DNA from 2 places in the Atlantibacter sp. MEI4A-1023 genome. Region 2 is predicted to be linked to the other one. Evidence: predicted binding sites of a transcription regulator. Region 2 holds the regulator's gene; the other holds the start of a gene.
The links. The regulator PhoB, encoded in region 2, activates phosphate uptake and scavenging genes when phosphate is short. The targets are predictions, from matches to a motif close to CTGTCATAAAACTGNCNNAT.
Positions count from the first base shown of each region.

Region 1: uvrB (excinuclease ABC subunit UvrB) is a predicted target of PhoB. The motif match lies at 2,521-2,540, and genes of this name have one in related genera.

Region 1 is NZ_CM149568.1:1,616,744-1,620,956, forward strand. It holds gene bioC (malonyl-ACP O-methyltransferase BioC) at 1-628, shown strand, start outside; gene bioD (dethiobiotin synthase) at 621-1,298, shown strand; gene ACVV26_RS07845 (ABC transporter ATP-binding protein) at 1,295-2,005, opposite strand; gene uvrB (excinuclease ABC subunit UvrB) at 2,758-4,213, shown strand, end outside.
Region 2 is NZ_CM149568.1:3,501,775-3,505,987, reverse strand. It holds gene sbcC (exonuclease subunit SbcC) at 1-309, opposite strand, end outside; gene sbcD (exonuclease subunit SbcD) at 306-1,520, opposite strand; gene phoB (phosphate response regulator transcription factor PhoB) at 1,709-2,398, shown strand; gene phoR (phosphate regulon sensor histidine kinase PhoR) at 2,422-3,732, shown strand; gene brnQ (branched-chain amino acid transporter carrier protein BrnQ) at 4,135-4,213, shown strand, end outside.

The sequences.
Region 1 (4,213 bases), 1.9 Mb from region 2:
TGCTCAGGTGCTTGATGCCGGGTGCGGCACCGGCTATTTCAGCCGCTACTGGCAGCAACGGGGCAGTTGCGTGACGGCGCTGGATCTGTCTGAGGAGATGCTGCGTACCGCCCAGGGGAATCAGGCGGCGCAGCGTTATCTCCAGGGAGATATTGAAAACCTGCCGCTGGCGTCAGAAAGCGTCGATTTAGCCTGGAGCAACCTGGCGGTGCAGTGGTGCAGTGAGCTGGCACAGGGCCTTCGCGAGCTGTGGCGCGTGACGCGCCCCGGCGGACGCATCGCCTTTACCACGTTGGTCGCCGGATCGCTAGACGAGCTACACCAGGCGTGGCGCGGCGTGGATGATGCCTGCCATGCAAATGCTTTCTTACCCGTTGACGCGGTGCTGGACGCCTGTGCGCTGTTCCCACTGCACTGGCAGCAAAGCCCGCTAACGCTGCATTTTGCCGACCCGCTCAGCGCCATGCAGTCCCTGAAGGGCATCGGCGCGACCCATCTGCATCATGGGCGTGAAAGCCGGGTATTGACCCGCAGCCAGTTGCAGCAACTGGCGCTGGCCTGGCCCCAGCAGGGCGGGCGTTTTCCGCTCACCTATCAACTTTTTTGTGGAGTAATACGCCGTGAGTAAACGCTGGTTCGTCACCGGAACCGACACCGAAGTGGGCAAAACTGTCGCCAGTTGCGCATTATTGCAAGCAGCCAACCGGGTGGGCTACCGCAGCGCCGGGTTTAAGCCTGTGGCGTCGGGCAGCGACATTACCCCTGAGGGCGTGCGCAACAGCGATGCGCTGGCGCTGCAGCGCAACAGTTCACTGGAGTTGGAGTATGACGAAGTCAATCCCTACGTGTTTGAGGAACCGACGTCGCCGCATCTGGTAAGCCGTTCTACGGGCGTGGCGATTGAACGCGCGGTGATGTCGCAAGGGCTGGCAGGGCTGGAGCAGCAAGCCGACTGGGTGCAAGTTGAAGGCGCGGGCGGCTGGTTTACCCCGCTCGGCGAAACCTGGACTTTTGCCGACTGGGTGGTAGAAGAACAGCTGCCAGTGATCCTGGTGGTGGGCGTTAAATTGGGCTGCATCAATCACGCCATGCTGACTGCGGCTGCCGTGCAAGCTGCCGGGTTACGTTTAGCGGGCTGGATCGCCAACGACGTGACGCCGCCCGGCGCGCGTCATCAGGATTATTTAGCCTCGCTACAGGCGCGTATTCCTGCGCCGCTGCTCGGCGAAATTCCCTGGCTTAACGACCCGTTTATCCAGGAGACAGGCCGTTTTCTGGATATTTCCCTGCTCGATTAACAGTGAATCAAGGGCAGCAGACGCGGGTTATCGAGTTGCGCCACGCTGCCCTGCGCCACGCTTCTCCCCTTGTGCAGCAGGCAAAAACGCTCGGCCACGCGGCGGATAAACGACATCCGCTGCTCTACCATCAAAATCGACAGGCCGAACTCGCGGTTTAGCCGCAGCAACACATCCCCCAGTTTGTGAATAAACCCGGCGCTGTTACCGCGCGTGGGTTCATCCAGAATTAATAATGTCGGCTGGATCACCAGCGCATTGGCCAGCGCCAGCCGCTGCTGGTTCTCATCGCTCAGCGCCGCGCCGCGCGTGTGGCGCAGCGGATACAGTTCGGGAAACAGCGTAAAGGTTGATTCAGGGATCGTTCCGGGGTTCTCTCCGGCGGCGCGCAGAGCGATGAGCAGGTTCTCTTCCACCGTTAGCCCGGAAAAAATCCGCCGGTCGTGAGGCACGTAGCCGATGCCCAGCGCGGCGCGCATATCGGCGCTGGCGTCAGTGAGCTGTTGCGGCGCAAATCCGGCATGCCGCCAGACGATAGTGCCGCTCTGGACCGGCAGATGACCCGTAATGCAGTTTAGCAACGTGGTTTTTCCCATCCCCTGTGCGCCGGTAATGCAGATGCACTCCCCGGGGAGCATCTCCAGATCCACATTCCATAAAACATGGCGTTCGCCATAAAACTGATTCACTGAATGCAAACTCAACATAAGCGCTCCTGGGTTGTACCGCGACGGATTCAGGGATACTGCAATTCCTCTGCCAGTGCGGCTGCGGAAGAACAGCGAGAGGCAAAATTAAGAATAAACTCACACATTCGGCGTATTCCTGCGCTTGCGGGTAATAACGCAAGATAGCGCTGCACTTTAACAGTGCTTTAACATTCTCCGCTGGTGCAGCGGTGCGGCCAGTAGCAGTACGGTTGCGCAACGGATCCGCCAGGCATGCCAGGTTTGGCAAAAAACCACCAAAATTAGCGATAAATTTTTTTTTACCCAACCGGCACACCAAAAGCAGGGTTTCTCCTGGGCGGCGAGGCTTCAGGGCTGCACCCACTTATCCACTATTCCTGTGGATAACCTTGTGCATTAGAGTTAGAAAACTGGTGGGAAGCGAGAGAATACGCGGGTTGCGCATGAATTGGCGCGAAAGGCGGCTGATAAAAATTTAGTTTATTTTACAACAGATTATATAAAATCAATGGTTGTCAAAAAAGTGTAACGGGTTGCCACAAAACTTTCATTACCTTGCTTGACAAATGTTAAAAAACCGGTTCGTTTGGGGATAACCGGACATTACGCATCAATATATCCTATTTGTACTTTTCCCCGCGGATGACCGCAAAATTTTAGTGTTATTTCAAGTGTATCCTGCACTGTGTTTTTATCCAGTCTTTTGCGTTGGCAAATTGACCGTGAGGGAGTAAAATTATCCATTCCCCCCGCAACGCGCCAGGTATCTAATGAGCAAACCGTTCAAACTCAATTCCGCTTTTACGCCCTCCGGTGACCAGCCAGAGGCGATCCGCTGTCTGAAAGAGGGGCTTGAGGATGGCCTTGCCCATCAAACGCTGCTGGGGGTAACCGGCTCGGGGAAAACGTTCACCGTGGCGAATGTCATTGCCGATTTGCAGCGCCCGACCATGGTGCTGGCGCCCAACAAAACGCTGGCGGCACAGCTGTATGGCGAGATGAAAGAGTTCTTCCCGGATAACGCCGTAGAGTATTTCGTCTCGTACTACGATTACTACCAGCCTGAAGCCTACGTGCCGAGCTCAGACACCTTTATCGAGAAAGACGCCTCGGTGAACGAACACATTGAGCAGATGCGTTTATCCGCCACCAAAGCGCTGTTAGAGCGCCGGGACGTGGTGGTGGTGGCATCGGTGTCCGCTATCTACGGTCTGGGCGACCCGGATCTGTATCTCAAGATGATGCTGCACCTCACCAACGGCATGATTATCGACCAGCGCGCCATTCTGCGCCGCCTGGCGGAGTTGCAGTACACCCGCAACGATCAGGCGTTCCAGCGCGGCACCTTCCGGGTGCGTGGCGAAGTGATCGACATCTTCCCGGCAGAATCGGATGACGTGGCGCTGCGCGTGGAGCTGTTCGATGAAGAAGTCGAGCGCCTGTCGCTGTTCGATCCGCTCACCGGGCAGGTTGAAGGGGTGATCCCGCGCTTTACTATCTACCCAAAAACCCACTACGTCACGCCGCGCGAGCGCATTGTGCAGGCGATGGAAGAGATCAAAGTGGAACTGGCCGATCGCCGCAAGGTGCTGCTGGCCAACAATAAGCTGCTGGAAGAGCAGCGCCTGACCCAGCGTACCCAGTTCGATTTAGAAATGATGAACGAGCTGGGCTACTGCTCCGGCATCGAGAACTACTCGCGCTATCTGTCCGGGCGCGGTCCGGGCGAAGCGCCGCCGACCCTGTTTGACTACCTGCCTGCCGACGGCCTGCTGGTGGTGGACGAATCCCACGTCACGATCCCGCAAATCGGCGGGATGTACCGCGGTGACCGAGCGCGTAAAGAAACGCTGGTAGAGTACGGCTTCCGACTGCCGTCGGCGCTGGATAACCGGCCGATGAAATTTGAAGAATTCGAAGCCCTGGCCCCGCAAACCATCTATGTCTCGGCCACGCCGGGCAATTATGAACTGGAAAAATCCGGCAGCGAGATTATTGACCAGGTGGTGCGCCCGACCGGGCTGCTCGATCCGGTTATCGAAGTGCGTCCGGTGGCGACCCAAGTGGACGATCTGCTGTCGGAAATCCGCAAGCGCGCCGCCATCAACGAGCGCGTACTGGTCACCACGCTGACTAAACGCATGGCGGAAGACCTTACCGAGTATCTCGAAGAGCACGGCGAAAAGGTGCGCTACCTGCACTCGGATATCGATACCGTGGAGCGTA
Region 2 (4,213 bases):
ATAGCGGGCGCGATACTGGCTCCAGAACGCGCGATAGGCCACGCCTTTCACTTCAAATTCCACTTCCGCCAGACACTCGGCGGTGTCGCGGGTCATCAAATCATTCTGCGACTGGGAGATGGTGTTGAGGCGCGGCGTCTTGTGATACAGCGCCAGGCAAACGGCATCAAGCAGGGTGGTTTTCCCCGCGCCGGTTGGCCCGGTTATAGCAAACAGTCCATTGCTGGAAAACGGCTCCTGGGTAAAGTCGATTTTCCATTCACCCTTCAGGGAGTTGAGGTTCTTAAGACGCAGGCTCAAAATCTTCATGCGTTTTCCTCCTGCTGCATCGTCTCCAGGGTTTGGGCGAACAGCGTCCTCAACCTGGCGGCTTCATCCTCTTCCAGCGCTTCGCTTTGCAGGCGGCGCTCAAACACTTCCTCTACGCTGAGTTCGCTCAGGGTTTCGGTTTCCAGCCGGGCGATAGCCTGTTCTCGCTGCTCGCGGTTACGGCGCAGTAAGATCACTTCCACCGGCAGATTTTCGGTCATGGCAACGATATGGCGCTGCATATCGTGCAGGAAATCATCGCTGACAATTTCGATATCCAGCCAGGTTTTCGGCTCGGCGGGCGCGTCGCGCCACTGCTCAAGCTGCTGCTCGATTTGGGCCAGCGTGCCTTTGATCATCGCCAGCGGCTGGGTAACCGGTACTGCCAGTGGGGTGATTTTCGCCAGCGATGCGCCGGAAAACTCCACCAGATTCACCACTTTTTCACTGCCGGTTTCATCAAAACTTAATGGGATCGGCGAGCCGCAATAGCGGATATGTTCGCTCTTTGCCACCGTCTGGGCGCGATGAATATGGCCCAGGGCGATGTAATCCGCCGCCGGGAAATGGCTGGCGGGGAACGCGTCGAGGGTGCCGATGTAAATATCGCGCACCGCATCGGTTTTGGTGACGCCCAGCGCGGTTAAATGGCCGGTTGCGATAACCGGCAGCGCGCGTTCGCCACGCAGCTGGCAGGCGGCTTCAAAGCACTCCTGGTAATGACGGGTAATGGCGTCCAGCAGTTGCAGTTGTTTATCGCTGCCCGATTCGCCGGCGCGGCTTTTAGTGATGTCGCGCGGGCGTAAAAACGGGACAGGGCACAGTACCGCGCCCGGCTCGCCATTCCGTTTATTGATAATCAATGCCTGGCCTTCAGGATCACGCTGCGCGCTGGCGACCACCCGGGTATTCAGGCAGGCCAGCAGTTCGCGGGATTCGTTGAGCGTCGCAACCGAATCATGATTGCCCGCCAGGACGATTAACTCACAGCCGGTCGGCTGGAGATCCACCACGAAGCGGTTATACAGTTCACGGGCGTAGCTCGGCGGCGAACCGGTATCAAAGATATCCCCGGCGACGATAATGGCATCCACCTGCTGCTCCGCCGCCGTCTGGCGCAGCCACGTCAGGAAGGCCTGGTGCTCCGCCGCGCGGCTTTTGGTATAAAAATTTTGACCGAGATGCCAGTCTGAGGTGTGGAGGATGCGCATCGTCATTCCCTGTGGCGTAAAAGCGAAAGGGGGATTATAACCCTCCTTATACTTCACTGTCCTGACGCCAGATTTATACAGCAAACTGATGGGTCATAAGACCGTCATCTTTTTCATAAATCTGTCATAAAACTGACGCATAATGGCGCCGCATTCAGAAAATTCGACTTAATTTGACAGGGCTAATCATGGCGAGACGTATCCTGGTCGTTGAAGATGAAGCGCCAATCCGTGAGATGGTGTGCTTCGTACTCGAACAAAATGGCTTCCAGCCGGTTGAAGCGGAAGATTATGACACCGCGGTGAATCAGCTTAACGAACCCTGGCCCGACCTTATCCTGCTGGACTGGATGTTGCCGGGCGGTTCCGGGCTTCAGTTTATTAAACATCTCAAACGTGAAGCGCTGACCCGCGATATCCCGGTCATGATGCTGACCGCGCGCGGTGAAGAAGAAGACCGGGTGCGCGGGCTGGAAACCGGCGCGGACGATTACATCACCAAGCCGTTCTCCCCGAAAGAGCTGGTGGCGCGGATCAAAGCCGTGATGCGCCGCATCTCCCCGATGGCGGTGGAGGAGGTGATCGAAATGCAGGGGCTGAGCCTCGACCCCAGCTCCCACCGCGTGATGACCGGCGAAAACCCTCTCGATATGGGCCCTACCGAATTCAAACTGTTACACTTCTTTATGACCCACCCGGAGCGGGTTTACAGCCGCGAGCAGTTGCTTAATCACGTCTGGGGCACCAACGTATATGTAGAAGACCGAACCGTGGACGTGCATATCCGCCGCCTGCGTAAAGCGCTGGAGCTGAGCGGGCACGATCGTATGGTGCAAACGGTTCGCGGAACCGGCTACCGCTTCTCAAGTCGTTTTTAATCACGATAACCGGAGAGTGACGCGTGCTGGAACGGCTGTCATGGAAAAGGCTGGCCCTTGAGCTGGTGCTGTGTTGTATCCCGGCCCTGATTTTGGGGGCCATTTTTGGTTACTGGGCGTGGTTTCTGCTGCTGGCGGTCACCAGCCTGCTGGTCTGGCATTTCTGGAATTTAATGCGCCTTTCCTGGTGGATTTGGGTCGATCGCAGTATGACGCCGCCGCCGGGGCGGGGGAGTTGGGACCCGCTGCTGTACGGCCTTCATCAAATGCAGTTGCGTAACAAAAAGCGCCGCCGCGAGCTGGGCAGCCTGATCAAACGCTTTCGCAGCGGCGCGGAATCCTTGCCGGATGCGGTGATCCTCACCACCGAAGAGGGCAATATCTTCTGGTGTAACGGCCTGGCTCAGCAACTGCTGGGGCTGCGCTGGCCGGACGATAACGGTCAAAACATCCTTAACCTGCTGCGCTACCCCGAATTCACCAACTGGCTAAAGGGGCGGCAGTTTACCCGCCCGCTGAATCTTGTGCTGAATAATGGCCGCCACCTGGAATTCCGCGTTATGCCTTACAGCGAAGAACAGCTATTAATGGTGGCGCGCGACGTGACGCAAATGCACCAGTTGGAAGGCGCACGGCGTAATTTCTTCGCTAACGTCAGTCACGAATTGCGTACACCGCTGACGGTGCTCCAGGGCTATCTGGAGATGATGGACGATAAACCGCTCGAAGGCCCGCTGCGCGAGAAAGCCATCCATACCATGCGCGAGCAAACCCACCGGATGGAAGGCCTGGTCAAGCAACTGCTGACCCTGTCGAAAATCGAGGCCGCGCCCGCGCTGGTGCTGAATGAGCAAATTGACGTGCCGATGATGTTGCGGGTGGTGGAGCGCGAGGCGCAAACCTTAAGCCATAAAAGACATACGCTTACATTTGACGTCGACAGTCATTTAAAAGTGCTGGGCAATGATGAACAACTGCGCAGTGCGATATCCAACCTGGTGTATAACGCGGTCAACCATACTCCGGAAGGCACGGCGATTACCGTAACCTGGCAACGCACACCGCAGGGAGCAAAGTTTTCGGTACAGGATAACGGACCGGGAATTTCAGCGGAGCATATTCCGCGTCTTACCGAGCGTTTTTACCGGGTGGATAAAGCCCGTTCCCGCCAGACTGGCGGCAGCGGACTGGGGCTGGCGATTGTTAAGCACGCCCTCAGCCACCACGATGCGCGGCTTGAAATCGAGAGCCAGCCAGGTAAAGGCACCACCTTTAGTTTTGTGCTGCCGGAACGGCTTATCGCAAATCCTGCCCCGGTGCGGCAAATCAGCTAAACCCGCTGTAAAACTTAGTTTCCATGGGCCAGTAAACTGGCCCTTTTGCCGTTTGGTTTCCTGAACAACTGTCTTATTTTTGACGGTTGTTTGTTTTTTGTTCGCATTAAAAGCCATAACATTTTTAAGATTCTGGTATGAATATCTAACTCATTTCGCGATTGTGGAATAATCTACTGGTTTTTAGATCCCTTATTGCCTTCAAACGTTATAAGCGTTTAAATTGCGCACCTGATGTTGCCAGACTCACTGTAATTTCGTGGTAATCCAAAAAACTATTCTCCGCCACGGCATCAGGTAAGTGTTTTTCGCTGATTTATAACGAAACGACGCTATTTCGCTCAGCGCTGGCAACCTAAACGTCATTCTTTTCAACACCACATCCACAGGCAGTTAGACTTTATGACCCATCAACTGAAATCGCGTGACATCATCGCACTGGGCTTTATGACCTTTGCGCTGTTTGTAGGCGCAGGCAATA